3 regions of the Pseudomonas sp. Irchel s3b5 genome follow, and region 2 is predicted to be linked to each of the others. Evidence: predicted binding sites of a transcription regulator. Region 2 holds the regulator's gene; each other region holds the start of a gene.
What was found. The regulator sigma-54, encoded in region 2, starts transcription at its own class of promoters, with help from an activator protein. The targets are predictions, from matches to a motif close to ANTGGCATNNANNTTGCTNT.

Region 1 (10,110 bases), on a different contig from region 2:
GATCGTCGCCGGCCCGTGGCTGGTGCAGACCTTCATGGAATACATCATCCAGCTGTACCACAACATTCCGATGGTCATCGGCTAAGCCATGTCATCGCTGCTGCAGTTGACCGACACCCAGATCAGCACGTGGGTCGCGACCTTCATGTTGCCGCTGTTTCGTGTCGGCGCCTTGCTGATGGTCATGCCGGTGTTCGGCACTTCGCTGGTGCCCAAGCGTATTCGGCTCTATTTCGCCCTCGCCATCACCGTGGTCATTGCGCCCAACCTGCCGCCCATGCCGCCGGTACATGCGCTGGATCTGAGCGGGCTGCTGCTGATTGCCGAGCAGATTCTCGTCGGCGCGATCCTCGGGTTCTCTCTGCAATTGTTCTTCCAGGCTTTCGTGGTGGCCGGGCAAATTGTCTCGATCCAGATGGGCATGGGCTTCGCGTCCATGGTCGACCCCACCAACGGCGTGTCGGTGGCGGTGATCGGACAGTTCTTCACCATGCTGGTAACGCTGATGTTCCTGGCTATGAATGGCCATCTGGTAGTGTTCGAGGTGCTGACCGAGAGCTTCACAACGTTGCCGGTCGGTAGCGGCCTGATGGTCAATCATTACTGGGAAATTGCAGGCAAACTGGGTTGGGTCCTGGGTGCGGCATTGCTGCTGGTACTGCCGGCGATCACCGCGCTGCTGGTGGTTAACATCGCGTTCGGTGTGATGACGCGGGCGGCGCCGCAACTGAACATTTTCTCCATCGGTTTTCCGCTGACGCTGGTGCTCGGGCTGTTCATCGTCTGGGTCGGTCTGGCGGACATTCTCAATCAGTATCAGCCGCTGGCCACCGAGGCCTTACAGCTTTTACGCGAACTGGCAAAGGCGCGCTGAGCCATGGCTGAGAGCGAAAGCGGTCAGGACAAGACAGAAGACCCCACGGAGAAAAAGAAAAAGGACGCCCGTGAAAAGGGTGAGATTGCCCGTTCCAAGGAGCTTAATACGCTGGCGATCATGCTTGCAGGTGCTGGCGCGTTGCTGGTGTTCGGCGGAGCGCTGGCTCAGGAAATGATGGACCTGATGCGCCTGAATTTTACGCTGTCGCGGGAAGTGGTGCTGGATCAGCGCTCGATGGGCGCCTATCTGCTGCACTCGGGACAGATTGCCTTGCTGGCGATTCAGCCGGTGATGATCACCTTGCTGCTGGCCGCGTTGATCGGCCCGATTTCCCTCGGTGGCTGGTTGTTCTCCGCGGGCACCATGGCGCCCAAATTCAGCCGTATGAACCCCGGCGCAGGTCTCAAACGCATGTTTTCGGCCAAGGCCGTGGCCGAACTGCTCAAAGCCTTGGCGAAGTTCTTCATCGTGCTGTTTGTGGCGCTGTTGGTCTTGTCCGCAGATATCGACGACCTGTTGCGTATCGCCCACGAACCGCTGGATCGGGCCATCACTCATAGCCTGCAATTGGTCGGCTGGAGCACTCTGTGGATGGCCTGCGGATTGATCATCATTGCCGCCGTAGACGTACCGATCCAGATCTGGGAAAGCATCAAGAAACTGAAGATGACCAAGCAGGAAGTGCGCGACGAGCACAAGGATCAGGAAGGACGACCGGAGGTCAAACAGCGCATTCGCCAGTTGCAACGCGAAATGTCCCAGCGCCGGATGATGGCGGCAATCCCCGATGCCGACGTGGTCATCACCAACCCGACCCACTACGCCGTGGCGCTCAAGTACGACCCGGACAAGGGCGGGGCGCCGATGCTGATCGCCAAGGGCAGCGACTTCCTGGCGCTGAAGATTCGTGAAATCGCGGCGGCCAATGAGATTTTGCTGCTGGAATCGCCGGCGCTGGCGCGGTCGATTTATTACTCCACGGAGCTGGAGCAGGAAATTCCCGGTGGGCTGTACCTCGCGGTTGCGCAGGTGTTGGCTTATGTCTATCAGATTCGTCAGTACCGCGCGGGCAAGGGTAAGCGGCCTGATCCGCTCAAGGATGATTTGCCGATTCCGCCGGATTTGCGCCGCGATTCCTGAGGTCTGCAGTGCTTGTGCCGACGCCTTCGCTGGCAAGCCAGCTCCTACAGGATTGCGTTGGATGTTGCATAGATCTTGCCCACGCCTTCTGTAGGAGCTGGCTTGCTAGCGAAGGCGTCTTTTCAGGCAAAGCAAATCGCGGTTAAACCTCTCTATTTCAGCCTCCCGCCAAAGTTGGAAGGCTTCTTGCAATAGCCACCCTGCGCCTGCTTCTGGCGTCAAAAGTTTGCTTCAAAGGAACGGGGAATACCGGTGGATCGCTCTCAGTTAATCAGCGCAGCTCGCACAAACGTCGCCGACCTCAGTCGGGGCAATTTGGGTGTGCCATTGTTGCTGCTGGTCATGCTGGCGATGATGATGTTGCCGATTCCGCCGTTTCTGCTGGACGTGTTCTTCACGTTCAACATTGCGTTGTCGATTGTGGTGCTGCTGGTCTGCGTGTACGCCTTGCGGCCGCTGGATTTTGCGGTGTTTCCGACCATTTTGCTGGTGGCGACATTGCTGCGGCTGGCGCTGAACGTGGCCTCCACCCGGGTGGTGATGCTCCACGGCCAGGACGGTCACGCCGCTGCCGGTAAGGTGATCCAGGCCTTCGGTGAAGTGGTGATTGGCGGTAACTACGTGGTCGGTATCGTGGTTTTCGCGATCTTGATGATCATCAACTTCGTCGTGGTGACCAAGGGTGCCGGGCGGATTTCCGAGGTGAGTGCGCGTTTCACCCTCGATGCAATGCCCGGCAAACAAATGGCGATCGACGCCGACCTCAACGCCGGCCTGATCGACCAGGCGCAAGCCAAGGCGCGTCGTTCGGAAGTTGCGCAGGAAGCCGAGTTCTACGGTTCCATGGACGGTGCCAGCAAGTTCGTCCGGGGTGACGCCATTGCCGGCCTGCTGATTCTGTTCATCAACCTGATCGGCGGCATGGCGGTCGGTATCTTCCAGCACGGCATGACCTTCGGCGACGCCGGTAAGGTTTACGCGTTGCTGACCATCGGTGACGGTTTGGTGGCGCAATTGCCATCACTGTTGTTATCGACAGCGGCGGCAATCATGGTGACCCGTGCTTCCGGTTCGGAAGACATGGGCAAGCAGATCAATCGCCAGATGTTCGCCTCGCCCAAAGCGCTGGCGGTGGCGGCGGGCTTGATGGCGGTCATGGGGCTTGTCCCGGGCATGCCGCACTTTTCCTTCCTGAGCATGGCGGCCCTCGCGGCAGGTGGTGCCTACCTGTTCTGGAAGAAGCAGAACGGCGCCAAGGTGCAGGCGCTGCAAGAGGTCAAGCGTCAGCAGGAATTGCTGCCTTCGCCAGCCCGGGCCCAGGAAACCAAGGAGCTTGGCTGGGATGACGTGACACCGATCGACATGATCGGCCTGGAAGTGGGCTATCGCCTGATTCCATTGGTCGACCGCAACCAGGGCGGCCAGCTGCTGGCGCGGATCAAGGGCGTGCGCAAGAAGCTGTCCCAGGATCTGGGCTTCCTGATGCCGACCGTGCATATCCGCGACAACCTCGACCTGGCCCCCAGCGCCTATCGCCTGACCCTCATGGGGGTGATCCTGGCGGAAGCGGAGATTTACCCGGATCGCGAACTGGCGATCAACCCGGGGCAGGTCTACGGCACGCTCAACGGCATCACCGCCAAAGACCCGGCTTTTGGTCTGGAGGCGGTGTGGATCGAGATCAGTCAGCGTGCCCAGGCACAATCCCTTGGCTATACAGTGGTCGATGCCAGTACAGTAGTGGCCACCCACTTGAACCAGATTCTCTACAAGCATTCCAGTGAGCTGATCGGCCACGAGGAAGTGCAGCAACTCATGCAATTGCTGGCCAAGAGTTCGCCGAAACTGGCAGAAGAACTGGTGCCGGGTGTGGTGTCGCTGTCGCAATTGCTCAAGGTGCTGCAAGCGTTGTTGGCGGAACAAGTGCCGGTGCGTGACATTCGCAGCATTGCCGAAGCCATCGCGAACAATGCCGCCAAGAGTCAAGATACCGCCGCATTGGTGGCGGCGGTGCGTGTTGGCGTATCCCGCGCAATCGTCCAAAGCATTGTAGGCACTGACTCCGAGCTGCCAGTTATCACGCTGGAGCCAAGGTTGGAACAGATATTGCTCAATAGTCTGCAGAAGGCGGGACAAGGCTCGGAAGAGGGTGTTCTGCTGGAGCCAAGCATGGCTGAAAAGCTGCAGCGCTCGTTGATCGATGCCGCGCAGCGTCAAGAGATGCAAGGTCAACCGGTGATTCTGCTGGTGGCCGGTCCGGTTCGCGCGATGCTCTCGCGATTTGGCCGGCTCGCAGTACCGGGTTTGCACGTGTTGGCTTACCAGGAAATCCCTGACAACAAGCAAGTGACCATCGTTGCGACAGTAGGGCCCAACGGCTGAGGTAGTGGTTTATGCAAGTTAAGCGTTTTTTCGCCGCCGATATGCGTCAGGCCATGAAGCTGGTTCGCGATGAGCTGGGCGCTGATGCGGCGATCATTGGCAACCGCCGGATCGCCGGGGGTGTCGAGCTGACTGCCGCGCTGGATTACAAGCTGTCGGCGCTGGCGCCACGTGTTCCGAACATGGAGCTCGAGGATGAGCTGCGCAAGACCCAATCGCGGATCGTCACCGCCCAGGCCGAACTGAGCCTGCGCAGCGAAGGCGAGAGCGACGAGAGCACCAATCGCCAGTTGTTCGCTGGCCTGCCGCTGACCGCTGCCGAGCCGTTGATCGAACCGACTTACGCCGAGCCGCGTCGCCCGGCACCAGCGCCTGCTCCAGCAGCGGCTGTTGACGCTCGCGTGTTCGACTCGATGCGTTTCGAGCTCAACAGCCTGCGCGAACTCATGGAAGTACAGCTGGGATCGCTGGCCTGGAATCAGCTGCAAGGCAGCAGTCCGGGTCAGGCCAACCTCTGGCGTCGTCTGCAACGCATTGGTCTGTCCGGCCCGTTGTCGCGTGATCTGCTGGCACTGATTACTGAAATCCAGGAGCCTCGTCAGGCCTGGCGCATGTTGCTGGCGCACCTGGCACGAATGATCGCCACGCCGGAAATCGAGCCCCTGGAAGAAGGCGGCGTGATTGCCATGGTCGGCCCTGCCGGCATGGGCAAGACCACCACGCTGGCCAAGCTGGCGGCCCGGTACGTGCTCAAGTACGGCGCACAGAACATTGCGCTGGTGAGCATGGACAGCTTCCGCATCGGCGCACAGGAGCAGCTCAAGACCCTCGGCCGCATCCTCAATGTGCCGGTGACCCACGTCGACCCGGGCCAGTCCCTGGTGCAGGCGCTGGAACCTTTGCTGCGCAAGCGTGTAGTGCTGATCGACACCGCCGGCCTGCAAGCCAGCGACCCGGCGCTGCGTATGCAGCTCGAAAGTCTGGCCGGCCGTGGCATCCGCTCAAAAAATTATCTGGTGTTGGCAACCACCAGCCAGAAACAGGTTCTAACCGCCGCCTATCACAGTTACAAGCGCTGCGGGCTAGCTGGCTGCATCCTGACTAAACTGGATGAAACAGCCAGTCTGGGCGAGGTACTAAGTCTGGCCATCAGCCATGAATTACCGGTGGCGTACCTGACCGATGGCCCGCGGATTCCGGATGATCTGCATCTGCCGCGTCGTCATCAATTGGTCAGTCGCGCCGTCAGCGTGCAAATGCAGGAAGAACCCAGCGAAGAAGCCATGGCTGACATGTTCGCTGACATTTACCACAGCCCCACCAAGCAGGTAGGCTGAGGTAAAAATGAATAGTTTTTGTACCTACATCGATGGTCTGCCATGCATTGTTCCGTTTGTGAACGCGCAGCCAGTAATGTGGCCTCCGTCTATGCAAGACAAGGTAAAGAAATAACATGGGCAGCATGCATCCCGTACAGGTGATCGCGGTGACCGGCGGCAAAGGTGGCGTCGGGAAAACTAACGTGTCAGTGAACTTGTCCCTGGCTTTGGCCGAGCTCGGCCGGCGCGTCATGTTGCTGGACGCCGACCTGGGACTGGCGAACGTCGACGTCCTGCTGGGACTGACACCCAAACGTACCCTGGCCGACGTGATCGAAGGCCGCTGCGAGCTGCGCGACGTCTTGTTGCAGGGCCCCGGTGGCATTCGCATCGTTCCGGCCGCATCCGGCACTCAGAGCATGGTGCATCTGAGTCCGGCGCAACACGCCGGGCTGATCCAGGCGTTCAGTGATATCGGCGACAATCTCGATGTGCTGGTGATCGATACCGCCGCCGGTATTGGCGAGTCGGTCGTCAGTTTTGTGCGCGCCGCTCAGGAAGTGTTGCTGGTGGTCTGCGACGAGCCGACGTCCATCACCGACGCCTACGCCCTGATCAAATTGCTCAACCGCGACCACGGCATGAACCGCTTCCGCGTGCTGGCCAACATGGCCCAGAGCCCGCAGGAAGGTCGCAACCTGTTTGCCAAGTTGACCAAGGTCACCGATCGTTTTCTCGACGTTGCATTGCAATACGTCGGTGCGGTGCCTTACGACGAAAGCGTGCGCAAGGCTGTGCAGAAGCAGCGCGCCGTGTACGAAGCCTTCCCGCGTTCCAAGTGCTCGCTCGCCTTCAAGGCGATCGCGCAGAAGGTCGACACCTGGCCGCTGCCTGCCAACCCGCGCGGGCACCTGGAGTTTTTCGTCGAGCGGCTCGTGCAGCAAACGGCAGGACCCGTGCTATGAGTGCCAGCGGCTACAACCTCTACAAAAAATCGGCACGCGATGCGCAGTACGAGCTGATCGAGCGTTACGCGCCGCTGGTCAAACGCATTGCTTACCACTTGCTGGCGCGTCTGCCGGCCAGTGTTCAGGTTGAAGACTTGATCCAGGCCGGGATGATCGGCCTGCTTGAAGTCTCGACCAAATACGACGCCAGCAAAGGCGCGAGTTTCGAGACGTACGCGGGCATACGAATCCGCGGCGCCATGCTCGATGAAGTGCGCAAGGGCGACTGGGCACCCCGTTCGGTCCACCGCAATACGCGCATGGTCAGCGACGCAATTCGCTCGATTGAAGCTAAAACCGGCCGTGACGCTAAAGATCACGAAGTTGCGGCCGAACTCCAATTGAGTCTCGATGATTACTACGGAATTTTGAACGACACCCTGGGCAGCCGGTTATTCAGTTTCGACGATCTGTTGCAGGACGGCGAACACGAAGGGCTGCACGAGGATGGCGCGAGTGCTCATCTCGAGCCGTCTCGCGATCTGGAAGATGAACGCTTCCAGGCAGCGCTGGCGGACGCGATTGCCAATTTGCCGGAGCGTGAGCGACTGGTGTTGGCGCTGTACTACGACGAAGAGTTGAATCTCAAGGAAATCGGTGAGGTCCTGGGGGTCAGCGAATCGCGGGTCAGCCAGTTACACAGCCAGTGCGCGGCCCGTTTGCGGGGGCGTTTGGGGGAGTGGCGAGCGCGCTGAAGGCAGTGTGGGGGACACTGCGAAAAGGGCTGGTGTGGCGTTGAACTGCACCGGTCTCGATCTGTTGTGCTCCAGACAGTCATTGAGTGCTTTGCCGGATTGATTGAAATGGCGCGTCCAGGTGCTGGGCGCGTTTAAGACTGCTTGGAGGTCGAATTGGACAAGAACATGAAAATCCTCATCGTTGATGACTTCTCAACGATGCGGCGGATCATCAAGAACCTGCTGCGTGACCTTGGGTTCACCAACACCGTCGAGGCCGACGATGGCACTACCGCCATTCCGGTGCTCAACAGCGGAAGCATCGACTTTCTGGTGACGGACTGGAACATGCCTGGCATGACTGGTATCGATCTTCTGCGCCACGTGCGTGCCGATGAAAAGCTCAAGCACCTGCCAGTATTGATGGTGACCGCTGAAGCCAAGCGCGAACAAATCATCGAAGCGGCCCAGGCTGGCGTTAACGGCTATGTGGTCAAGCCCTTCACGGCCCAGGCGTTGAAAGAAAAAATCGAAAAGATTTTCGAACGCATCGGTTGATGAACGCGCCACGGGGGAGCTATGGGGCATAACGAATCTTCATTGGGCGATTTTGAATCGACCCTGAAAAAACACGCCGTCGAACTGGTCGCCAGCCTTGAAAAAGGCAGGTTCGGTGACGCAGTGCAATTGATCCATGAGCTCAATCAGACCCGTGACCGCGGCCTGTATCAGGAAGTGGGAAAACTGACTCGCGAGTTGCATAGCGCGATCGTCAATTTCCAGATTGACCCGCACATGCCGCAAGCCGAAGAAGTGTCCCAGATTACGGATGCTGCGGAGCGTCTGGGCTACGTTGTGAAGCTCACCGAAGCGGCGGCCAACCGCACCATGGACCTGGTCGAAAGTGCTACGCCGCTGGTCAATGGTCTGGGTGACGAAGCCCAGGCCTTGAGCGCGGATTGGGGGCGGTTCATGCGTCGTGAAGTCGGCGCTGAAGAGTTTCGTGATCTGGCGCGGCGGGTCGACGGCTTTCTGTCACGCAGCAGCGTCGATAGCCGGGCAGTGTCGAGCAACCTGAACGACATCCTGCTGGCTCAGGATTACCAGGACCTCACAGGTCAAGTGATCAAGCGTGTGACACAGTTGGTCACCGAAGTCGAAAGTAATTTGCTCAAGCTCGTACTCATGGCCAGTCAGGTGGACCGCTTTGCGGGCATCGAACATGACCGTGAAGCGATGCTTGCAGAAAAAGATCCACAAAAACATCTCTCTCAGGGTGAAGGTCCGCAGATTCATGCCGATAAAAGAGAAGACGTTGTGTCCGGTCAGGACGATGTGGACGATTTGTTATCCAGCCTGGGATTTTAGCGTTTTAGAATTTTAGGTTTTTTGGGTTTTTAGACCTGTAGGAGCACCCCCTTAATGAGCTTCGGCGCCGATGAAGAGATCCTTCAGGATTTCCTGGTTGAGGCCGGCGAGATTCTAGAGCAACTGTCCGAGCAACTGGTCGAGCTGGAAAGCCGTCCGGATGATGCGGATCTGCTCAATGCAATTTTTCGCGGTTTTCACACTGTAAAAGGGGGCGCCGGTTTCCTCCAGCTCAACGAGCTGGTGGAGTGCTGCCACATCGCCGAGAACGTGTTCGACATCCTGCGCAAGGGTGAGCGTCGTGTCGATTCGGAACTGATGGACGTGGTGCTCGAAGCACTGGACGCGGTGAACAGCATGTTCAGCGAAGTCCGCGAGCGCAGCCCGATCACGGCCGCCACACCTGAACTGCTCGCGGCACTGGCCCGTCTGGCCGAACCACAGTCGGCTGACGAGGCTGTACCTGCGCCCGTCGCCGAAGTGGTTGAAGCGCCTGAAAGCGAATCGGGTGACATCACCGACAACGAATTCGAACAACTGCTGGACTCGCTGAACGCCGTCAAGGCCCAGGCCGGGGCACCGGCAGCTGCTCCAGCTCCAGTGCCTGCCGGCAATGCCGCGGCAAGCGATGAAATCACCGATGCCGAGTTCGAGTCCTTGCTCGATCAATTGCATGGTAAAGGCCAGTTTGCCGTCGACGCAGTGGCACCCGCGCCGACTGCACCGCCAGCGCCGAAAGCCGCAGGCGACAGCTCCGATATTACCGACGAAGAATTCGAAGCACTGCTCGACCAGCTGCACGGCAAGGGTAACTTTGCGGTTGATGCGCTGGAATCCGCTATTGCTTCAGTACCGACGCCGGTGGCACCTGCCGCTTTAGCAGCGGGTAGCGATCTGATCAGCGATCACGAGTTCGAGTCGCTGCTCGACGAATTGCACGGCAAAGGCAAGTTCAGCGAAGTCGGCACCGCAACCGCCGCAACCGCCGCAAGTGCTTCTGTCGCTGCACCGGCAGCCAAAGCGGTAACGCCGAAAGCTGTCGCCAAGGCACCAGAACCGAAGGCCGAAGCACCTGCTGCGGCACCGGCACCGGCACCTGCCCGCGCCGTCGCCGCGCCACCTGCGGAAAAACCGGCCAGCGAAGCCGAAACCACCGTGCGGGTCGATACCGCGCGTCTCGACGAAATCATGAACATGGTCGGCGAACTGGTGCTGGTGCGTAACCGCCTGGTGCGCCTGGGTGCCAACAGCGCCGACGAAGCCATGTCCAAGGCCGTATCGAACCTCGACGTGGTCACGGCCGACCTGCAAACCGCGGTCATGAAAACCCGGATGCAACC
Region 2 (10,110 bases):
AGCAGCCGTACCTCGAAAGCTGGCGCTGGATGAGTCGCCAGATCCGTTGCGCGATGAACCCCGACGAGCCTCGCCTGATCGATCACTACCTGGCTGAAGGCCGGTATCTGGCGTGTTGCACGGCCACCTCACCCTGGACCGTCGCCGAAACTTCCTTCCGTTTGTTGCTCGACACTGCCGCCGATGTCGCGCTGCCGTGGCACTGGCGCACCTACTGTCTCGACCAGGCCTGGCGGCCCTTGCGTGAACTCGAACGCCTCTCTCTGTGCACATGCAGCCTCAAGCGCTGGCAGCTCTACACGTGGCAACTGGCTACCTGCGAGTTGCAGCCTTCAATTCCCCTAACTGAACTGGTGCAAGGATTTTCAGATGACCAAGACACGTATTGAGCGCGACAGCATGGGTGAGCTTCAGGTCCCGGAAGACGCCCTCTACGGCGCACAGACGCAACGTGCAGTGGATAACTTCCCGATCAGCGGCCAACCCATGCCGGTGCAGTTCATCCGCGCGCTGATCCTGGCCAAAGCTGCCGCAGCGCGCGCCAACATCGAGCTCAAGCAGATCAGCGAAACCCAGGGCAATGCCATCGTCGAGGCGGCCCAAGGTCTGCTCGAAGGCGATTTCATGCAGCACTTCCCTGTGGATATCTTCCAGACAGGGTCCGGCACCAGCTCCAACATGAACGCCAACGAAGTGATCGCCACGCTGGCCAGCCGCTTGCTTGGCGAAGGGGTCAACCCGAACGATCACGTCAACTGCGGGCAGAGCAGCAACGACATCATTCCGACCACCATTCATGTCAGCGCGGCGTTGGGATTGCATGAGCTATTGCTGCCGGCGCTGACGCACCTGGTACAGGTCATCGAGCGCAAGGCCGAACAGGTGCATCACCACGTCAAAACCGGACGCACCCACTTGATGGACGCCATGCCGGTGCGCATGAGCCAGGTGCTCAATGGCTGGGCGCAACAGCTAAAGGCCAATATCGGTCATCTGCAAGATCTGCAACCGGCGCTGCAATCTCTGGCACAGGGCGGCACGGCGGTGGGTACCGGCGTCAATGCACACCCTGAATTCGCAGCACGTTTCAGCCTGCAATTGAGCCAGTTGACTCACGTTCAATTCCAGCCGGGAAAGGACCTGTTCGCGCTGATCGGTTCCCAGGACACCGCGGTCGCTGTCTCCGGTCAACTCAAAGCCACCGCCGTGTCGTTGATGAAAATCGCCAACGACCTGCGCTGGATGAACTCCGGTCCGCTGGCCGGTCTCGGCGAAATCGAACTGCAAGCCTTGCAACCGGGCTCTTCGATCATGCCCGGCAAGGTCAATCCGGTGATCCCTGAAGCCACCGCAATGGTTGCCGCCCAGGTGATCGGCAATGACACGGTAATCACCATTGCCGGTCAGTCCGGCAATTTCGAGCTGAACGTGATGTTGCCGATCATCGCCCAGAATCTGCTGAGCAGCATCGAATTACTGGCCACTTCCAGTCGTTTGTTAGGCGACAAGGCCATAGCCAGCTTCAAGGTCAACGAAGACCGAATCAAAGAGGCACTGTCGCGCAACCCGATTCTGGTGACGGCGCTCAATCCGATCATTGGTTACCAGAAAGCTGCCGAAATCGCCAAGCAAGCCTATCAGCAAGGTCGACCGGTCATCGACGTCGCGCTGGAGCACACCGACCTGTCGCGCAGCCAACTGGAAGAACTGCTCAACCCGGAAAAACTCACCGCTGGCGGCGTGTAAACCCCCGCTACCGCTTTGGAGGCACACCATGGAGCACTGGAAACGCACGATCGAGAGAGCCAATCGCTTTTTCATGCTGGGTGAACTGGTCGATGCCCGCGAGATGTACCTGCAGGCATTGGCCCTGGCCCAGGTGTTGTTCGAGCGCTGGGCGGATGCTGAAGAGGCGGTAGCAGCTTGCGTGATTTCCCATCACAACCTCGCGGACCTGCATCTGCGCCTCAACCAGCCGGAGGAAAGCGCCGAATACCTCTGCGCCATCCACCAGCGGCTGCTGCAGACCCTGCAGGATCCGCGTTTGTCACCGGCCTTGCGCGAAGCCGCGTTGCGCCAGAGCAGCAAGACTTATGTCGAGCTGCTGAATTTCATCAGCGATCACGGCGAGTACCCACGCACACATCGGTTGCTGCACATCGATGCTGCGAAGCCTGCGCCTCATCACCATGGAGTCCATTGAAATGGCTTTTACCCTGCCTGTCTTGCCGTACGCGTATGACGCCCTGGAACCGCACATCGATGCGCAGACCATGGAAATTCATTACACCAAGCATCACCAGACCTACATCAACAACCTCAACGCCGCCGTTGAAGGCACCGAGTTCGCCGAATGGCCGGTGGAAAAGCTGGTGGCTGCGGTGCAGCAATTGCCCGAGAAGCTCCGCGCTGCAGTGATCAACCAGGGCGGCGGTCATGCCAATCATTCGCTATTCTGGGAAGTCATGGCACCTCACGGCGGCGGAAAACCTGAAGGTGTACTGGCCAATGCCATCGAAGAGCAACTGGGCGGCCTGGACAGTTTCAAAGATGCTTTCACCAAAGCGGCATTGACTCGCTTCGGAAGCGGTTGGGCGTGGCTGAGCGTGACCCCGCAAAAGACGCTGGTGGTGGAAAGCAGTGGCAACCAGGACAGCCCCTTGATGAACGGCAACACGCCGATTCTTGGCCTGGATGTCTGGGAACATGCCTATTACTTGCAGTACCAGAACCGCCGCCCGGAATACATCAGTGCGTTTTACAACGTGATCAACTGGCCGGAAGTTGCTGCTCGCTATCAGGCCGCACTGGTTTAAGTCTTTTATAAAACTATCCAAGGCTGACTATGGGCACTGAAACATTGGCGACCGGCAGTGGACGGATGTTTCGTTACGCGTTTGGATCGTTGTTACTGCTGGCCGGCATGAGTTTGCTGGTTGCGCACGGGCTGGAATGGCTCGATCTGGAGCCGAAGCTGTCGCGGGCGTTGCAGGGCGGTGCGATCTGCGCCCTCGGCACAGCGCTTGGGGCGGTGCCGGTACTGGTGATCCGGCGCATGCCCCTGGCACTCAGCGATTCATTGCTGGGCTTCGGTGCCGGGGTCATGCTGGCGGCGACAGCGTTCTCGCTGATCGTGCCTGGCATTGCGGCGGCGGAAAAGCTAGGCATGAGTCCGTTTGCAGCCAGCGGCCTGATCAGTCTTGGCATCATGCTCGGCGCATTCGGCCTGTTTCTGGTGGATCGCAAAGTGTCAGGGGCATCGCCGGAAATGCTCAATGGTAGCGTCGAACATCCGATCATTCCGCCAAGGATCTGGTTGTTCGTGTTCGCGATCATTGCCCATAACATTCCCGAAGGCATGGCGGTGGGCGTTTCGGCCGGAGGTGGTATGCCGGATGCCGACAGTCTGGCGATGGGCATTGCCTTGCAGGATGTGCCGGAAGGGTTGGTGATTGCCTTGGTTCTGGCCGGTGCCGGCATGTCGCGGTTCAAGGCATTCCTGATCGGCGCTGCTTCAGGTCTGGTCGAGCCAGTTTTCGCACTGTTGTGCGCATGGCTGGTGAGTCTGGCCGAGTTGCTGCTGCCTTTGGGGTTGGCGCTGGCAGCGGGGGCGATGCTTTTGGTGGTCACTCACGAAATCATTCCCGAATCGCGCAGGCACGGCCACGACAAGCTGGCCAGCCTTGGATTGTTGATCGGGTTTTGTTTGATGATGGTGATGGATACGGCGTTGGCTTGATTTGCTGTGTGGCGAGGGAGCTTGCTCCCGTTCGGCTGCGAAGTAGTCGTGAAATCAGCACGCGCGGAGTATCTGGTGCATTGCGATGACAGGCGTTGGGGCCGCTTCGCGTCCCGGCGGGAGCAAGCTCCCTCGCCACAAAGTCACCGGGAAAGAATTCGGTAGCGGTTATTCGCCTTCGTCGAAGAAGTTGTTGATCAATGCCACCAGCGCGTCCAGCGCTTCCTGTTCCTGCTCGCCTTCCGTGCTCAAATGAATGGTGGTGCCCTTGCCAGCGGCGAGCATCATCATGGCCATGATACTTTTGCCGTCGACCATCGATTGGGGGGTGCGTCCGGCTCTGATCTGGCAAGGGAACTGGCCAGCAATACCGACGAATTTTGCAGAAGCGCGGGCATGCAAACCCAGCTTGTTGATGATTTCGATTTCCAGAGCAGGCATCGCGATGTGAATCCTTTAGCTGAGGTCGCGGTGGCGGACCTGGACGTTCTTCAGGGTTTGTTGCAGGGCTTTGCCCAAGCGTTCGGTCAGGTAGACGGAACGGTGATGTCCGCCAGTGCAACCAATGGCAATGGTCACGTAGGCGCGGTTACTGGCGGCAAAACGAGGGAGCCACTTTAGCAGGTATGTGGAAATGTCCTGGAACATCTCTTCGACATCTGGCTGTGCCGCCAGATAATCGGCAACCGGCTGATCGAGGCCGGATTGTTCTCTCAGTTCCGGCTTCCAGTAGGGATTGGGCAGGCAACGTACGTCGAACACCAGGTCAGCGTCTACCGGCATACCGCGCTTGAACCCGAACGACTCCACCAGAAATGCCGTGCCGGGTTCCGGCTGGTTCAAAAGGCGCAATTTGATCGAGTCGCGCAGTTGATACAAATTCAGGCTGGTGGTGTTTATCTTGAGGTCGGCGAGGTCGGCGATGGGGCCGAGCAAGACGCTTTCAACGTTGATTGCTTCGGCGAGCGAACGATTGGCGTTGCTCAGCGGGTGACGTCGACGGGTTTCGGAAAAGCGCTTGAGCAACGTTTCTTCATCGGCGTCCAGGTACAAAATATCGCACTGGATATGCCGGCCGCGGACTTCTTCGAGGAGATCGGGAAAACGTGAGAGATGACTGGGCAGGTTGCGTGCGTCAATGGACACGGCAACCAGCGGTTGAGACAGCTCAGTATGAACAAGTGCGCGCTCGGCAAGCTCCGGCAACAACCCGGCAGGGAGGTTGTCGATGCAATAGTATCCGTTGTCCTCGAGAACGGCGAGGGCGGTACTTTTACCTGAGCCGGAGCGACCGCTGACGATGATCAAACGCATGATTAATGACCGTTTTGCTCGTCCAGGACGACCTGGTACAAGGCTTCATTACTCGGGGCGCTGCGCAGTTTTTCGCGCACTTCCTTGCGGTCGAGCATGCTGGCGATCTGTCGTAACAGTTCCAGGTGAGCATCGGTGGCGGCTTCCGGGACCAACAGCACGAAGAGCAGGTCAACCGGGGCGCCATCAATAGCGTCGAAATCAATAGGTGCGTCCAGGTGCATCAAGGCACTGATGGGCGACACGCAACCTTTGAGGCGGCAGTGAGGAATGGCGATGCCGTTGCCAAAACCGGTAGAACCGAGTTTTTCACGGGCAATCAATGCCTCGAAGACATCTTGCATCTCCAGATCCGGCACTTCGCGATGGATGAGGTTGGCAATTTGTTCGAGGGCTTTCTTTTTACTGCCGCCCGGCACGTTCACCAAAGAACGGCCGGGGGTCAGGATGTTTTCAAGTCGGATCATGGGTTGGGAGTGTTAACGACCGGTTGCGCCCTGAAGGAGGCTCTGGGTCTTTTCCTTATGCTTTTTGAGTTGGCGATCCAGCTTGTCGGTGAGTGAGTCGATCGCCGCATACATGTCGTCATGCTCAGCGTTTGCGACCACTTCACTGCCGGGAATATGCAGGGTGGCTTCGATTTTCTGCTTCAGCTTCTCGACCGTCATCGTGACTTGCACGTTGGTGATCTTGTCGAAATGTCGCTCCAATCGTTCGAGTTTTTCGCCGATGTAGGTGCGAAGAGGTTCGGTCACTTCCAGTTGGTGTCCACTGATGTTGACTTGCATACAGCTTCTCCTTCGTTGCCAGTGCATAAAGCGGTAGATCAGATGATCTACCACTGGAACGCTGTGGCGTGGCTCTACATCAACCGCTTACGTTCGCTCGAAGGCGCGATCCCGAGGGATTCGCGGTACTTGGCGACGGTGCGGCGAGCCACCTGAATGCCTTGTGCCTCCAGTAAACCAGCGATCTTGCTGTCACTCAACGGCTTTTTCTGATTTTCCGCGGCAACCAGTTTTTTGATGATCGCGCGGATCGCCGTAGACGAGCATTCGCCGCCTTCGGAGGTACTGACGTGGCTGGAGAAAAAGTATTTCAGCTCATAGATACCCCGTGGGGTATGCATGAATTTCTGGGTGGTTACCCGTGAAATCGTCGACTCGTGCATGCCCACCGCTTCGGCAATGTCATGCAGGACCAATGGCTTCATGGCTTCGTCGCCGTACTCCAGAAAGCCGCGCTGGTGTTCGACGATCTGGGTAGCGACTTTCATCAGGGTTTCGTTGCGGCTCTGCAGGCTCTTGATGAACCAGCGGGCCTCCTGCAACTGATTGCGCATGAAGGTGTTGTCGGCGCTGGTGTCGGCGCGGCGTACGAAGCCTGCGTACTGGGCATTGACCCGAAGCCGAGGTACCGACTCCTGATTGAGTTCGACCAGCCAGCGCTCGTTGTCCTTGCGTACGATGACGTCAGGCACGACGTACTCGGCTTCGGTGGACTCGATTTGTGAACCGGGGCGCGGATTAAGGCTCTGGACCAGTTCGATCACCTGGCGCAGTTCGTCTTCCTTGAGCTTCATGCGACGCATGAGCTGGCTGTAATCTCGGCCGCCAAGCAAATCGATGTAGTCGGTGACCAGCCGTTTGGCTTCGGCCAGCCAAGGTGTTTTGGCAGGCAGCTGACGCAATTGCAGCAGCAGGCATTCGCCCAGGTTGCGGGCGCCGATGCCGGCCGGTTCGAATTGCTGGATGCGGTGCAGGACCGCTTCGATTTCGTCCAGCTCAATGTCCAGTTCCGGATCGAACGCTTCGAGGATTTCCTCAAGGGTTTCGTCCAGATAGCCCTGATTATTGATGCAATCGATCAGGGTGACGGCGATCAGGCGATCGGTGTCAGACATCGGCGCCAGGTTCAATTGCCACAGCAAATGGCTTTGCAGGCTTTCGCCGGCCGATGTGCGGGTAGTGAAATCCCACTCATCATCATCGTTGCTGGGCAGGCTGCTGGCGCTGGTCTGGTAAACGTCTTCCCAGGCGGTATCGACAGGGAGTTCGTTGGGGATGCGTTCGTTCCAGTCACCTTCCTCGAGGTTATCGACGGTCGGTGCGCTCTCCTGGTAGGAGGGTTCCTGGATATCGGTGTTGGGCTTTTGTTCGGTGTTGTCGGCCAAGGGGTCGGCGTTGTCGAAGTCGTCGCCTTCTTCCTGGCGTTCGAGCATCGGATTGGACTCCAGGGCCTCCTGGATTTCCTGTTGCAGGTCCAGGGTCGACAATTGGAGCAGGCGGATGGCCTGTTGCAGCTGAGGTGTCATCGTCAGCTGCTGGCCCATTCTCAAGACTAGCGATGGTTTCATGGCAGGGGCTTAACACCTTATTCGCCGGCGCACATGCGCCATCCACTACAGGGCGCCGAGGCGCCAAACTTAAGCAAGTTATATGCCTGAATCAGAGGCCTTTGCCTAGACCGCTGTAACAATAAAAACGAAAACCTTTGTCGATATGTCGGTCGGCGCCCGTGCGCAAACCAGCGAGCGCAGTCATTACAGGCGGAATTCGTGCCCCAGGTAAACTTCCTTGACCAGATCGTTGGCCAGGATCGTTTCTGCGTCACCTTCGGCAATCAGCTGGCCATCATTGACGATATAGGCCGTTTCGCAGATGTCCAGGGTTTCACGGACGTTGTGGTCGGTGATCAGTACGCCAATGCCTTTGGCCTTGAGGTGATAGATGATCTGTTTGATATCGCCCACCGAGATCGGGTCCACGCCGGCGAAGGGTTCATCGAGGAGAATGAATTTCGGATTGGTGGCCAGTGCGCGGGCGATTTCCACGCGGCGACGTTCACCGCCGGACAGGCTCATGCCCAGGTTGTCGCGAATGTGGCTGATGTGGAATTCCTGAAGCAGGCTTTCCAGTTCCTTGCGACGACCTGCCTTGTCGAGTTCCTTGCGGGTCTCGAGGATCGCCATGATGTTGTCGGCCACCGAGAGCTTGCGGAAAATCGACGCTTCTTGCGGCAGATAACCGATGCCGGCCTTCGCACGACCGTGCATCGGCTGGTGGCTGACGTCCAGGTCGTCGATCAGAACGCGACCCTGGTCGGCCTGCACCAGGCCGACGATCATGTAGAAGCAGGTGGTCTTGCCGGCGCCGTTCGGGCCGAGCAGGCCGACGATCTGGCCGCTGTCGATGGACAGGCTGACGTCACGCACGACCTGGCGACTCTTGTAGGCCTTGGCCAGGTGCTGAGCTTTCAGAGTTGCCATTACTGGGCCTTCTGCTCGTCAGTTTTCTTTTTCGGCTGAATCACCATGTCGATGCGTGGGCGCGACTCGGTGACTTTGCTGCCGGTGGCGCGACCGGCGCTGGCCAGCTTCTTGTTTGTGTCGTAGACGATTTTTTCGCCTTGGGTGATGTTGCCATCCTTGTCGATGACTTTGGCGCGGTCGATCAGCACGACGCGGTCTTGCGAGGCGTGGTACTGGATGGTCACGCCATAACCCTGAACAGGTTTCGTATCGCCAGCGGTTTGCAGTTGCTCGAAGTAGGCGAGGTTGCCCACGGAGGTCACTACATCGATATCGCCGGCCGGGGTGCGGGTCATGGTCACTTTGTTGCCGGTGACCTTCATCGAGCCCTGGGTGATGATCACATCGCCCGTATAGGTAGCAATACCGTTCTTGTCGTCCAGTTGGGCGTCGTCGGCCTGAATGCGAATAGGCTGTTGCTGATCGTCCGGCAGAGCCCAGGCGCTCACGCTTCCCAGTGCTGCGCCCAGACTGAGCAAAATAGGGAGTGTTTTAACGAGCCTCATACTGTCCTCTTACGTTCGATAGCAGGTGTATCCTGCTTTCTTTCAAATACGCCTTCATTCCCTTGCCAGTCGAGACACCGCCAGCGCCGTCGATTCTAACGTCTTGCTCGGTCTGCGCATATTGCTGCTGCGGGAACACGGTCATGCGAGTGGTGGTGATCAGGGTTCTGCGGTTTTTTTCGTCGAAGCGTGTGATGCGTACCGAGTCGATCAGTTCGACCTCGGTGCCATCGGGATTGACCTCGCCTTTCTCGCTCTGGACGTGCCACGGGAATTCGGTACCGCGGAACATGTTCAGGTCGGGATTGGTCAGCAAGGTAACTTCGGTCGCTTTCAGGTGTTCGACCTTGTCGGAGGTCATTTCGTACTGCAATTTACCATCCGGCAGGAACTGTACGCTGTGGGCGTTGATGGCGTAATAGTCGATCTCGCTTTCATTGGCACGCACAACCGGCTTGTCGAGGAAGCGTTCCGGGCTGATGTTCCAGTAGCCGACCGCGGCGAATATCGCCGCGATGCAACCGAACAACAAAATACTGCGAATCTTTTTGCTCAACATATAGGGCTCACAGGTATGCAGCGTTGGCTGCATCGAGGCGATCCTGGGCACGCAGGATCAATTCGCAGAATTCGCGAGCGGCGCCTTCGCCACCGCGGGCAGCGGTGACGCCGTGAGCGTGTTCGCGCACGAAGCTGGCGGCGTTGGCCACTGCCATGCCCAGACCAACGCGACGGATCACCGGCAGGTCTGGCAGGTCATCGCCCAGGTAGGCGACCTGTTCATAGCTTAAGCCTAGTTGCTCCAGAAGACCGTCGAGAACGACCAGTTTGTCTTCGCGACCCTGAAACAGGTGCGGGATACCGAGGTTCTTCGCTCGACGCTCGACCACCGGGGTCTTTCGGCCGCTGATGATAGCGGTCTGTACACCAGCTGCCATCAGCATCTTGATGCCTTGGCCGTCCAGAGTGTTGAACGTCTTGAATTCGCTGCCGTCTTCGAGAAAGTACAGGCGCCCATCGGTGAGAACGCCGTCGACGTCGAAAACCGCCAGCTTGATCTGTTTGCCGCGTTGCAGCAGGTCCGTGTTCATTACATTACTCCCGCGCGCAGCAAGTCGTGCATGTTCAACGCGCCGACAGGGCGGTCTTCACTATCGACCACGACCAGCGCGCTGATCTTGTGATCTTCCATGATTTTCAGCGCTTCGGCGGCAAGCATTTCGGCTCGGGCAGTCTTGCCG
Region 3 (10,110 bases), on a different contig from region 2:
ACCCGGCGCCGCGCCGACCTGGTTCACCGCACGCACGATTTCGTCGAGGGTGGTGCCCGGGCCGAACTTGAACATCGGCTTGGCTTCCTGCTGAGCGTTGACCTTCGAACGCGGCACCACCGCCGTGGTGCCATTGGACAGTGGGCCGGGCTGGCTGACGATCGGGTCTTCGGTGATGGTCACGGTCAGGCTGCCGTGGGTCACGGCGGCCGGAGACACCTTGACGTTCTGGCCGATCACGATGGTGCCGGTACGGGAGTTGATGATGACTTTCGCCACTGCCTGGCCCGGATCGATTTCGAGGTTTTCCAGGATCGACAGATAGTCGACCCGCTGGCTCGGATCGAGCGGCGCCGAGACACGCACCGAACCACCATCGATGGCCTGGGCCACGCCAGGGCCGAGCATGTCATTGACCTTGTCGACGATGCGCTTGGCCGTGGTGAAGTCGGAACGATTGAGGTTCAAGGTCAGGCTGTTGCCCTGATTGAAACCGCTCGGAACCGCACGCTCCACCGATGCACCGCCCGGGATGCGACCGGCCGACGGAACGTTGACGGTGATCTTCGAACCGTCGCGACCTTCCGCGTCGAAACCGCCAACCACCAGGTTGCCTTGAGCCACCGCATACACGTTGCCGTCGATACCCTTGAGCGGCGTCAGCAGCAAGGTGCCACCGCGCAGGCTCTTGGAGTTACCGATGGACGAAACGGTGATATCGACTTGCTGACCCGGCTTGGCGAACGGCGGCAGATCGGCACTGATCGACACCGCCGCGACGTTCTTCAACTGCACGTTGCCCGAACCCGGCGGCACCTTGATGCCGAACTGCGAGAGCATGTTGTTGAAGGTCTGCAGGGTGAACGGGGTTTGTGTCGTCTGGTCACCGGTGCCGTTAAGCCCGACCACCAGGCCGTAACCGATCAATTGGTTGGAGCGCACGCCGGAAATACTGGCGATGTCCTTCAGGCGCTCGGCTTGAGCATTGAAGGCTGCGGACAGCATCAGGGCGGCCACCATGAGGTGTTTTAGATTCAACGTAGCCACCTAGAAAGGGAACAGCGGGCTGAGGAAGAAACGGTCGAACCAGCCTGGCTGACTCGCATCGGCAAACGAACCGGTGCCCGAATAGGTGATGCGCGCATCGGCGACACGGGTCGACGACACGGTGTTGTCGGTGGCGATGTCATCGGCACGAACGAGACCGGCAATCCGCACCAGTTCGTCGCCAGTGTTGAGCGTCATCCACTTCTCGCCGCGTACGGCGATGATGCCGTTGGGCAACACATCGGCCACGGTCACGGTGATCGAACCGGTCAGGGTGTTGCCCTGCGCGGCCTTGCTGTCGCCCTTGGTGGCGCGTTCGCCGCTGTAGCCGACGTCGAGACTCAGGTCGCCGCTGCCGATTGGATCGTTGGTGCTCAAGCCACCGCCAAAGAACGAGGTCAGGCCGATATCGGCCTTGCTGTTCTTGCCGATCTGCGAGTTGGCGTTTTTGCTGGCCTGGGTTTTTTCGTTCAGCGTAATGGTGATGATGTCGCCCACCCGGTACGCCTTGCGGTCGCTGTACAGGTTCTGTTCAAAACCGGCCTGATAGATCGAGCCATTGTTCGCCGCAGACGGCAACGGCGTGCGCGGCAACACCGGAGCGTAATAAGGGTCATTGGGCTTGGGCGGCACAGGCACGCAGCCTGCGAGCGCGGTGATCCCACTCAGTGCCAGAACAAATGCATAGCGATTCATGACCCTACCTCACGGTGTTGCAGGCGACCTCATGGCCGCCTCATAGACTTGATTACAGATTCTGCGTTACGAACGAGAGCATCTGGTCGGCGGTGGAGATCACCTTGGAGTTCATCTCGTAGGCACGTTGAGTGGTGATCATGTTGACCATCTCTTCAACGGTGCTGACGTTGGACGTTTCCAGGGTGTTCTGCAGCGTGGTACCGAAACCGGCCAGGCCCGGGGTGCCGACTTGCGGCGCGCCACTGGCGGCGGTTTCCAGGAACAGGTTGTTACCCACCGCCTGCAGGCCGGCCGGGTTGATGAAGTCGGCGGTTTGCAGGTTGCCGATCACCTGGGACGCAGCGTTGCCAGGCACGGTGACGGACACGGTACCGTCACGGCCGACCGTGAAGGTCTGAGCATCGTTCGGAATGACAATCGCCGGCTCCAGGGCAAAACCGCTGGCGTTGACGATCTGGCCGTTGGAGTCCAGGTGGAACGTGCCGTCACGGGTGTAGGACGTGGTGCCGTCCGGTTGCAGGATCTGGAAGAAACCACGGCCGTCGATGGCCATGTCCAGCGGCTGCTCGGTGGTTTGCAGGCTGCCGGCGGTGAAGTTTTTCTGGGTGCCGACAATGCGCACACCGGTACCCAGTTGCAGACCCGACGGCAGTTCGCTGTCCTGGGTCGACTGGGCGCCAGGCTGACGCTTGATCTGGTAGAGCAAGTCTTGGAACTCGGCGCGGTCACGTTTGAAACCCGTGGTCGACACGTTGGCCAGGTTGTTGGAAATGGTAGTCAGGTTGGTGTCCTGGGCGGACAGACCTGTTTTGGCAACCCATAGAGCCGGAAGCATTCGATTCTCCTCGTGCGCCTGTTTTACGGCGCGACGTTCTGGTAATTAGCTGATCTGCAAGACCCGAGCCATGGCCTGGTCATCGTCTTTGGCGGTGTTCATCATCTTGATGTGCAGTTCGAACTGCTTGGCCAGCGCCAGCACCGAGGTCATCTCTTCCACGGCATTGACGTTGCTCGATTCGAGGAACCCGGACACCAGTTTGACGTTGGCATCGGCTTGCGCCGGCTGCCCGTCCCTGGTGTGGATCGAACCGTCCAGGCCTTTGGTCATGTTCTTGAAGTCCGGATTGACCAGCTTGATGCGGTCGACTTCGGCCATCACGCGAGGACCTTCGCCCATCGCGCGAATACTGATGGTGCCGTCCTCGCCCACTTCGATCTGCTGCTCGGGCGGCACGGCAATCGGCCCGCCATTGCCCATCACCGGCATGCCGTTGCCGGCACGCAGCACGCCCAGCGCGTCAATGTTCAGGCTGCCGGTGCGCACGTAGCTTTCGCCGCCGTCAGGATTCTGTACGGCAATCCAGCCATCGCCTTGCACGGCAACGTCGAGGTCGCGGCCGGTTTCTACCAGCGAACCAGGGGAGAAATCGGTGGCCGGGCGTTCGGACAAGGCAAACGCACGCGCCGGAAAGCTGTCACCGAACACCGGCATCGAACGCGCCTGCTCCAGGTCTTTCTGGAAGCCGTTGGTGGAGATGTTCGCGAGGTTGTTGGCATGCGCCTTTTGCGCCAGTGCATTCTGGCTGGCGCCGGTCATTGCCACATAAAGGTACTTGTCCACAATCTTTCCTCTGCATGCCGGACGGTTGCCGCCCACCGCTGTGTTGCGCTGGTTGTAGCAATTTGCAGACCAACTTGCGCGCAGCGGCTCAAACCCCCTTTAAACACGGGGCTTGAGGCTCATCAGAGGGGAATTGAACAATGTATCGAAGACGAAAAACCGGCGCGCTTGTGCCGCTTGGCGGCAACGCCGGGAAAACCCGGCTACCAGCCTTTCACACCGCTCATGTCGGGCAGTTTGTGGGCAATGCCTTTATGGCAGTCGATGCAGGTCGCCTGGCCGCTGGCCAATGAAGTGGAGTGCATATTGGCGGCGCGCTTGCCCTGGCGGGTGAAGTCCATGAACTCGAAGTTGTGACAGTTGCGACACTCTCGGGAATCGTTGGCCTTGAGCCGCGCCCACTCGTGTTCGGCCAGCTCCCGGCGCATGCCCAGGAACTTGTCCCGGGTGCTGATCGTTCCGAACAGCTTGCCCCAGACTTCCTTGGAAGCCTGCATCTTGCGTGCGATCTTGTGCGTCCACTCGTGGGGGACGTGGCAGTCCGGGCACGTGGCGCGTACGCCCGAGCGGTTGGAGTAGTGAATGGTTTCCTGCAATTCGACAAACACGTTGTCGCGCATTTCATGGCAGGACGTGCAGAACTTCTCGGTGTTGGTCGCTTCCAGCGCGGTGTTGAACCCACCCCAGAAAATCACCCCGGCGATAAACCCGCCGAGCGTCAGAAAGCCCAGGCTGTAATGCACGCTGGGCCGACGCAGTACGCTCCAATAATCCTTGAGCAAGGCAAGCAAAGATTTCATGGCCTCTCCTCAAGGTTTCGGCTGACGGTTGATTTCGTCTTGCAACACCTGATCGATGTTCTTGAAGCTGTTGTTCACCAGTGGCTTCACATCTTTCTGCGGCACATGACACTGGTTGCAGAAGTACCGGCGCGGCGACACCGCCGCCAACGCCTGGCCGTCACGGTCCATGTAGTGCGTGATGCTGATCATCGGCGCCTGGGTGCGCGCACTGTTGCCGCGACTGTGGCAGGTCAGGCACTTGTTGCTGTTCATGTCGATGCCATACCCGCGAATGCTGTGGGGAATGGTCGGCGGTTGCTCGGGATAATTACGTTCACGCTTGAGGTCCTTGTTCTCGTCTTCCGCGATGGGTGGAGCGGGCAGCTCCTGAGTCAAGGTCCCGCCGACCCGACGACCATCCGGTGCAGGCGCATCCAGTGGGTAACCGGGCTCTGCCGCAAATGCCAAGGGCACCCACACCAGCAGAGCGGCAAGCAGGGACAGCGAACGATAATTCATGAAAGCGCTCCTTATGCCGTCTTGATCAACTCAATCCTGATCGCGCATTTTTTGTAATCGGTCTGCTTGGAGATGGGGTCCGTCGCATCCAGCGTGACTTTGTTGATCAGCCTGTTGGCATCGAAAAACGGCACGAACACCAAACCTTGAGGCGGTTTGTTGCGCCCTCGGGTTTCAATCCGGGCACGCATCTCGCCGCGTCGGCTGATGAGTTTCACTTCGCTGCCACGCCGCGCATTCAACGCCTTGGCATCGGCCGGGTGCATGTAGACCAGCGCATCGGGCACTGCTTTATAGAGTTCTTCGACACGCTGGGTCATGGTCCCCGTGTGCCAATGCTCAAGCACCCGCCCGGTACTCAACCAGAACGGGAAGTCCGCGTCCGGGGCTTCCGCAGGCGGCTCGTAAGGCAGCGCGAAGATGATCGCTTTCTTGTCGGGATAGCCGTAGAACTGCACGCCACTGCCCTTCTCGACATAGGGGTCATAACCCTCGCGAAAGCGCCACAGCGTTTCCTTGCCTTCGACGACGGGCCAGCGCAAACCGCGCTCGGAGTGATAACGATCAAAGGGCGCCAGGTCATGACCATGTCCACGGCCGAACTGGGCATATTCTTCGAACAGGCCTTTTTGCAGGTAGAAACCGAAAGCCTTGGCCTCGTCGTTCTGATAGCCCTCAGCCAGTTGATCAGCGGGGAATTGATCGACCTGACCATTCTTGAACAGCACCTCATACAGGGTCTTGCCCTTGTACTGCGGTGAACTCTCCAACAGTTCCGCCGGCCAGACTTCGTCGGTTGTAAAACGCTTGGAAAATTCGACCAATTGCCAGAGGTCCGACTTGGCATCTCCCGGCGCCGAAACCAGTTGATGCCAGAACTGCGTACGCCGCTCCGCGTTGCCGTAAGCGCCCTCTTTCTCGACCCACATCGCCGTGGGCAAAATCAGATCCGCGGCCTGCGCCGAGACGGTGGGATACACATCCGACACCACCACGAAGTTCTCGGGATTGCGCCACCCCGGCAACACTTCCTGCATGATGTTGGGCCCGGCCTGCATGTTGTTGCTGGCCATCGTCCAATACACATTGAGCACGCCGTCCTTGAGCATGCGGCTCTGCTGCACGGCGTGGAACCCGACCTTTTCCTTGATGGTTCCCGCCGGCAGTTTCCAGATTTTTTCTGCGGTGGCGCGGTGCTTCGGATTGGTCACCACCAGGTCGGCCGGCAAGCGATGGGAGAACGTGCCCACTTCTCGCGCCGTACCGCAGGCCGAAGGCTGGCCCGTCAGGGAGAACGGACTGTTGCCCGGCTCGCTGATTTTCCCGGTCAGCAGGTGGATGTTGTAGATCAGGTTGTTGGCCCACACACCTCGGGTGTGCTGGTTGAAGCCCATGGTCCAGAACGAAACCACCTTGCGCTTGGGGTCGGCGTACAGCTCGGCCAATGCCTTGAGGCGCTCGGCCGGCACCCCGGTTTCCTTCGCGGTGCGCTCCAGGGTGTAGGGTTTGACGAACGCGGCGAACTGCTCGAAGTCGATGTCGGTCCAGGTATTCGCCTTGTCGGCATTCTTGGCCTTCATCTCCAGCGGATTGTCGGAACGCAAACCGTAGCCGATGTCATCGGTGCCTTTGGCGAACTTGGTGTGTTTGCTGACGAAGTCTTTGTTGACCGAACCGCTTTCAATGATGTGGTTGGCGATGTAGTTGAGAATCAGCAAGTCAGTCTGTGGCTTGAACACCATCGGAATGTCAGCCAGTTCAAAACTGCGATGTTCAAACGTGGAGAGCACGGCCACTTTCACATCCGGCTGGCTTAAACGGCGATCAGTCACCCGACTCCAAAGAATCGGGTGCATTTCCGCCATGTTTGAACCCCACAGGACGAACGCATCGGTGACTTCGATATCGTCGTAACAGCCCATCGGCTCGTCGATACCGAACGTGCGCATGAACCCCATGACCGCCGATGCCATGCAATGGCGTGCATTGGGGTCGATGTTGTTCGAGCGGAATCCCGCTTTCATCAATTTGTTGGCCGCGTACCCTTCCCAGATCGTCCACTGCCCGGAGCCGAACATGGCGACGGATTCCCCGCCCTTGTTCTTCAGCGCCTCTTTGTACTTCAACTCCATGACATCGAATGCCTGTTCCCAGGACACCGGATGAAACTCGCCTTGTTTGTCATATTGCCCATTGGTCATGCGCAACAGCGGCTGCGTCAGACGATCTACGCCGTACATGATCTTGGATAAAAAGTAGCCTTTGACACAGTTCAACCCGCGGTTGACCTCGGCTTTTACATCGCCGTGAGTTGCCACCACCTTGTTGTCCTTGGTCGCCACCATGACGCTGCAACCGGTACCGCAAAAACGACAGGGCGCCTTGTTCCAGTTCAGGGAAACCATGTCTTGTTCGGTAATCAGGTTACTGGCCGAGGTAAACACCGGGAGACCCGCAGCCGCTGCCGCGATTCCGGCCGCTTGGGCTTTGACAAACTCTCGCCGAGTCATAGGCATGTGCTTTCTCCCGTCACATCGAGAATCTCGTGATAAACCAGGGCGGCATTGAGCACGCCTGGCAAGCGATTGATCTGATCGATTCGCTGAAGAATCTGGCTTTCGTGATCGGTTTCCAGCACAACCACTAACTTGCCGGCGGGGCTTTCCTGATGAAGTTCAACGCCCGTGAGCAACCGCAGGTTGGCTTTGACCGCCTCGAACAAGGCGGGACGGGCATGTACTACCAGACTGGCAATGTGCAGCGTCTTTTCCACGACCCGTACTCCCTGCTGAGTTAGAGATGGATGTCGATCAGTTGGGGGGGCCTGGCGGACCGAGGAGCATTTGCAGAAACCAGATAAAAAAACCGTAACCACCGACTATCGCCACCGATAACAGTGGAAACAGAACAATGATCAGGAAATAGAACAGGCGCGTTTCTTTACGAACCCGCTGGGTAGAGTCATCCGTTGATGGCATGGTTAGCGCTCCTGCCAAACTGTCAAAGGAGCCTAGACGGCTTACGCAATAAGTTCCATGATTTGGATCAACAACGGTGGTTCCAGCGCCTTAAATACGAAACCAAGGCGCTGGTTAAATATTGGTATTCAATAAGTATTCTTATTTAAGCAAGCTTCCCTATTTCATATTCACGCAACTTGTTGGCAATCGTTGTATGAGAAACACCCAGGCGCTTGCCCAGTAATCGACTGCTGGCATGTTCCGAATAAAGCCGTTCCAGCACCGCTTTTTCAAAACGCCCGACAATTTCGTCCAACCCGCCCTCGAGCGAGAAATCGCCCAATGGCTGACGCACGCCGTAATCCGGCAGACGAATATGCTCAGCCTTGACCGTCCCGCCCTCGCACAGGGAAACCGCCTGGAACAACACGTTTTCCAGTTGCCGGACGTTGCCCGGCCAATGGTAGTGACTGAGCCGTTCCATGGCGGCTGGCGCGAGTTTTGGCAATGGACAACCGATCTGCCGGCTGGCCTGATCGAGGAAGTGCTCCACCAGAGGCGTCAACCCGTCGAGGCATTCGCGTAGCGGCGGGATGTGCAGCGACAGCACGTTCAAGCGGTGGTACAGGTCCTGACGGAATTCGCCACGGGCACACAGTTCGGACAAATCGACCTGGGTCGCGCAGATCACCCGCACATCCAGATAAACCTCTTCGTCGCTGCCTACACGCCGGAAGCAACCGTCCTGCAGGAAGCGCAGCAACTTCACCTGCAACCGCGGGCTCATTTCCCCGACGCCGTCGAGAAACAACGTACCGCCCGCCGTCAGCTCCAGCAGCCCGAGCTTGCCCTCGGCCCGCGCACCTTCGAAAGCGCCGGGGCCGTAGCCAAACAGTTCGGTCTCGGCCATCGACTCGGGCAGGCCGGCGCAGTTGAGCGCCATCAACGGCGATTGCCCACGGGGGCTGGCCAGATGGCAGGCCCGCGCCAGCAATTCTTTGCCGGTGCCGGTTTCGCCCTCGATCAACAGCGGCGCATCCAGCGGCGCCATGCGCCTAGCTTCTCGGACCACGGCGGCCATTACTTTCGAACTTTGAAAGATGCTGTCGAAGCCTCGCAATTCCTGCTTACGCACGTTGTAGATACGCTCGCCCACCCGGTCGGCACGGTGCAGCGTCAGCACTGCGCCGGCCATGGCTTCGCTGTCGTCGTGCTCTGATTGCAGTGGCGCGATGTCGGCCAGAAACACGTCGCCCTTGACCTTGACCCGCAGCCCGTTGATCCGCGATTTGTTGGCACGCACCAGTTCCGGCAAGTCGAAGTCTTCGGCGTAGCGCGACAGTGGAATGCCCGGCACCTCATCGACGCGCACGCCCAACAGCTGCGCCGCTGCACGGTTGGCCGCGACGATCGAACCGCCCATGTCGATCGACAGCACTGGAAACTCCAGCGCACCGAGCAGCGCATTGAGTTCCATGTGCCGACGCTCGCTGGGCATCAGCCCTACACGCTTGACGCCAAATACCCCGGCAATTGACTCGAACTTCGGGCGCAGCGCCTGGAACTGAATGTTGATCAGGTTCGGGCAATGCAGGTAGATGGCGTTGCCATGCTCGCCGCCCACTTCACCGCGGGCCACGTTGATCCCGTATTCCACCAGCAGGTTGAGAATGTCGCGCAGGATGCCGATGCGGTTCTGGCAGTGGACTTTGATACGCATATAAAAGACCTGGATCTGGATGAAAGGGGTGGCATTGAACCTGTAGGCGCCGGCTTGCTGGCGATGACACCCTCAAGGACGCTATCGCCAGCAAGCCGGCTCCTACAAAGGTCCCAGGCAAGCATTTTTCTGTCGGGGCGCTCAGATAGTCGTCAAGATTATGTTACAGATGTAGGGCGTTTCCCAGCCGCCAATCTCAACATCTGCGCGATGACGGCCGATACGTAACGAAAACTTTACTATATTTGAGGAGTTTTCCCACACAGTTCGCGGACTGCCTGCTGCAACGACGCAATCCTTGGGGTATTTCTAAGTCCATAGCAGCACATAACAAGAACGAATCCCCTAGCAGGAGAGCAGCATGAAGCAGACGCAATACGTGGCTCGTGAGCCCGATGCGCAAGGTTTTATCGACTACCCCGCCGAAGAACACGCGGTGTGGAACACGCTGATCACTCGCCAACTGAAAGTGATCGAAGGGCGTGCGTGCCAGGAATACCTGGACGGTATCGAAAAACTCGGTCTGCCCCACGACCGCATTCCGCAACTGGGCGAGATCAATAAAGTCCTCGGTGAAACCACCGGTTGGCAGGTCGCCCGCGTACCGGCACTCATCCCTTTCCAGACCTTTTTCGAATTGCTCGCCAGCAAGCAGTTTCCAGTGGCTACCTTTATTCGTACCCGCGAAGAGCTGGATTACCTGCAAGAGCCGGACATTTTCCACGAGATTTTCGGCCACTGCCCGCTGCTGACCAACCCGTG

Region 1: the regulator sigma-54 is predicted to act here: its motif matches at 2,080-2,099, upstream of flhA (flagellar biosynthesis protein FlhA).
Region 3: the regulator sigma-54 is predicted to act here: its motif matches at 3,422-3,441, upstream of CKW15_RS11410 (flagellar basal body rod protein FlgF).

What each region holds. Positions count from the first base shown of each region.
Region 1 is NZ_FYDY01000008.1:16,559-26,668, reverse strand. Features, by position in the region: gene fliQ (flagellar biosynthesis protein FliQ) at 1-85, shown strand, start outside; gene fliR (flagellar biosynthetic protein FliR) at 98-874, shown strand; gene flhB (flagellar biosynthesis protein FlhB) at 878-2,017, shown strand; gene flhA (flagellar biosynthesis protein FlhA) at 2,270-4,399, shown strand; gene flhF (flagellar biosynthesis protein FlhF) at 4,411-5,736, shown strand; gene fleN (flagellar synthesis regulator FleN) at 5,853-6,683, shown strand; gene fliA (RNA polymerase sigma factor FliA) at 6,680-7,420, shown strand; gene CKW15_RS11220 (chemotaxis response regulator CheY) at 7,589-7,960, shown strand; gene CKW15_RS11215 (protein phosphatase CheZ) at 7,982-8,770, shown strand; gene CKW15_RS11210 (chemotaxis protein CheA) at 8,825-10,110, shown strand, end outside.
Region 2 is NZ_FYDY01000007.1:121,968-132,077, forward strand. Features, by position in the region: gene CKW15_RS10445 (FagA protein) at 1-389, shown strand, start outside; gene CKW15_RS10450 (aspartate ammonia-lyase) at 370-1,746, shown strand; gene CKW15_RS10455 (hypothetical protein) at 1,775-2,203, shown strand; gene CKW15_RS10460 (superoxide dismutase) at 2,205-2,816, shown strand; gene CKW15_RS10465 (ZIP family metal transporter) at 2,846-3,739, shown strand; gene CKW15_RS10470 (HPr family phosphocarrier protein) at 3,908-4,180, opposite strand; gene rapZ (RNase adapter RapZ) at 4,196-5,053, opposite strand; gene ptsN (PTS IIA-like nitrogen regulatory protein PtsN) at 5,056-5,520, opposite strand; gene hpf (ribosome hibernation-promoting factor, HPF/YfiA family) at 5,533-5,841, opposite strand; gene CKW15_RS10490 (RNA polymerase factor sigma-54) at 5,916-7,409, opposite strand; gene lptB (LPS export ABC transporter ATP-binding protein) at 7,596-8,321, opposite strand; gene lptA (lipopolysaccharide transport periplasmic protein LptA) at 8,321-8,869, opposite strand; gene lptC (LPS export ABC transporter periplasmic protein LptC) at 8,856-9,428, opposite strand; gene CKW15_RS10510 (HAD family hydrolase) at 9,436-9,960, opposite strand; gene CKW15_RS10515 (KpsF/GutQ family sugar-phosphate isomerase) at 9,960-10,110, opposite strand, start outside.
Region 3 is NZ_FYDY01000008.1:55,313-65,422, forward strand. Features, by position in the region: gene CKW15_RS11395 (flagellar basal body P-ring protein FlgI) at 1-1,020, opposite strand, end outside; gene flgH (flagellar basal body L-ring protein FlgH) at 1,048-1,743, opposite strand; gene flgG (flagellar basal-body rod protein FlgG) at 1,796-2,581, opposite strand; gene CKW15_RS11410 (flagellar basal body rod protein FlgF) at 2,627-3,367, opposite strand; gene CKW15_RS11415 (cytochrome c3 family protein) at 3,571-4,167, opposite strand; gene CKW15_RS11420 (nitrate reductase cytochrome c-type subunit) at 4,177-4,668, opposite strand; gene napA (nitrate reductase catalytic subunit NapA) at 4,680-7,184, opposite strand; gene CKW15_RS11430 (chaperone NapD) at 7,175-7,441, opposite strand; gene CKW15_RS11435 (periplasmic nitrate reductase, NapE protein) at 7,479-7,646, opposite strand; gene CKW15_RS11440 (sigma-54-dependent transcriptional regulator) at 7,792-9,348, opposite strand; gene phhA (phenylalanine 4-monooxygenase) at 9,710-10,110, shown strand, end outside.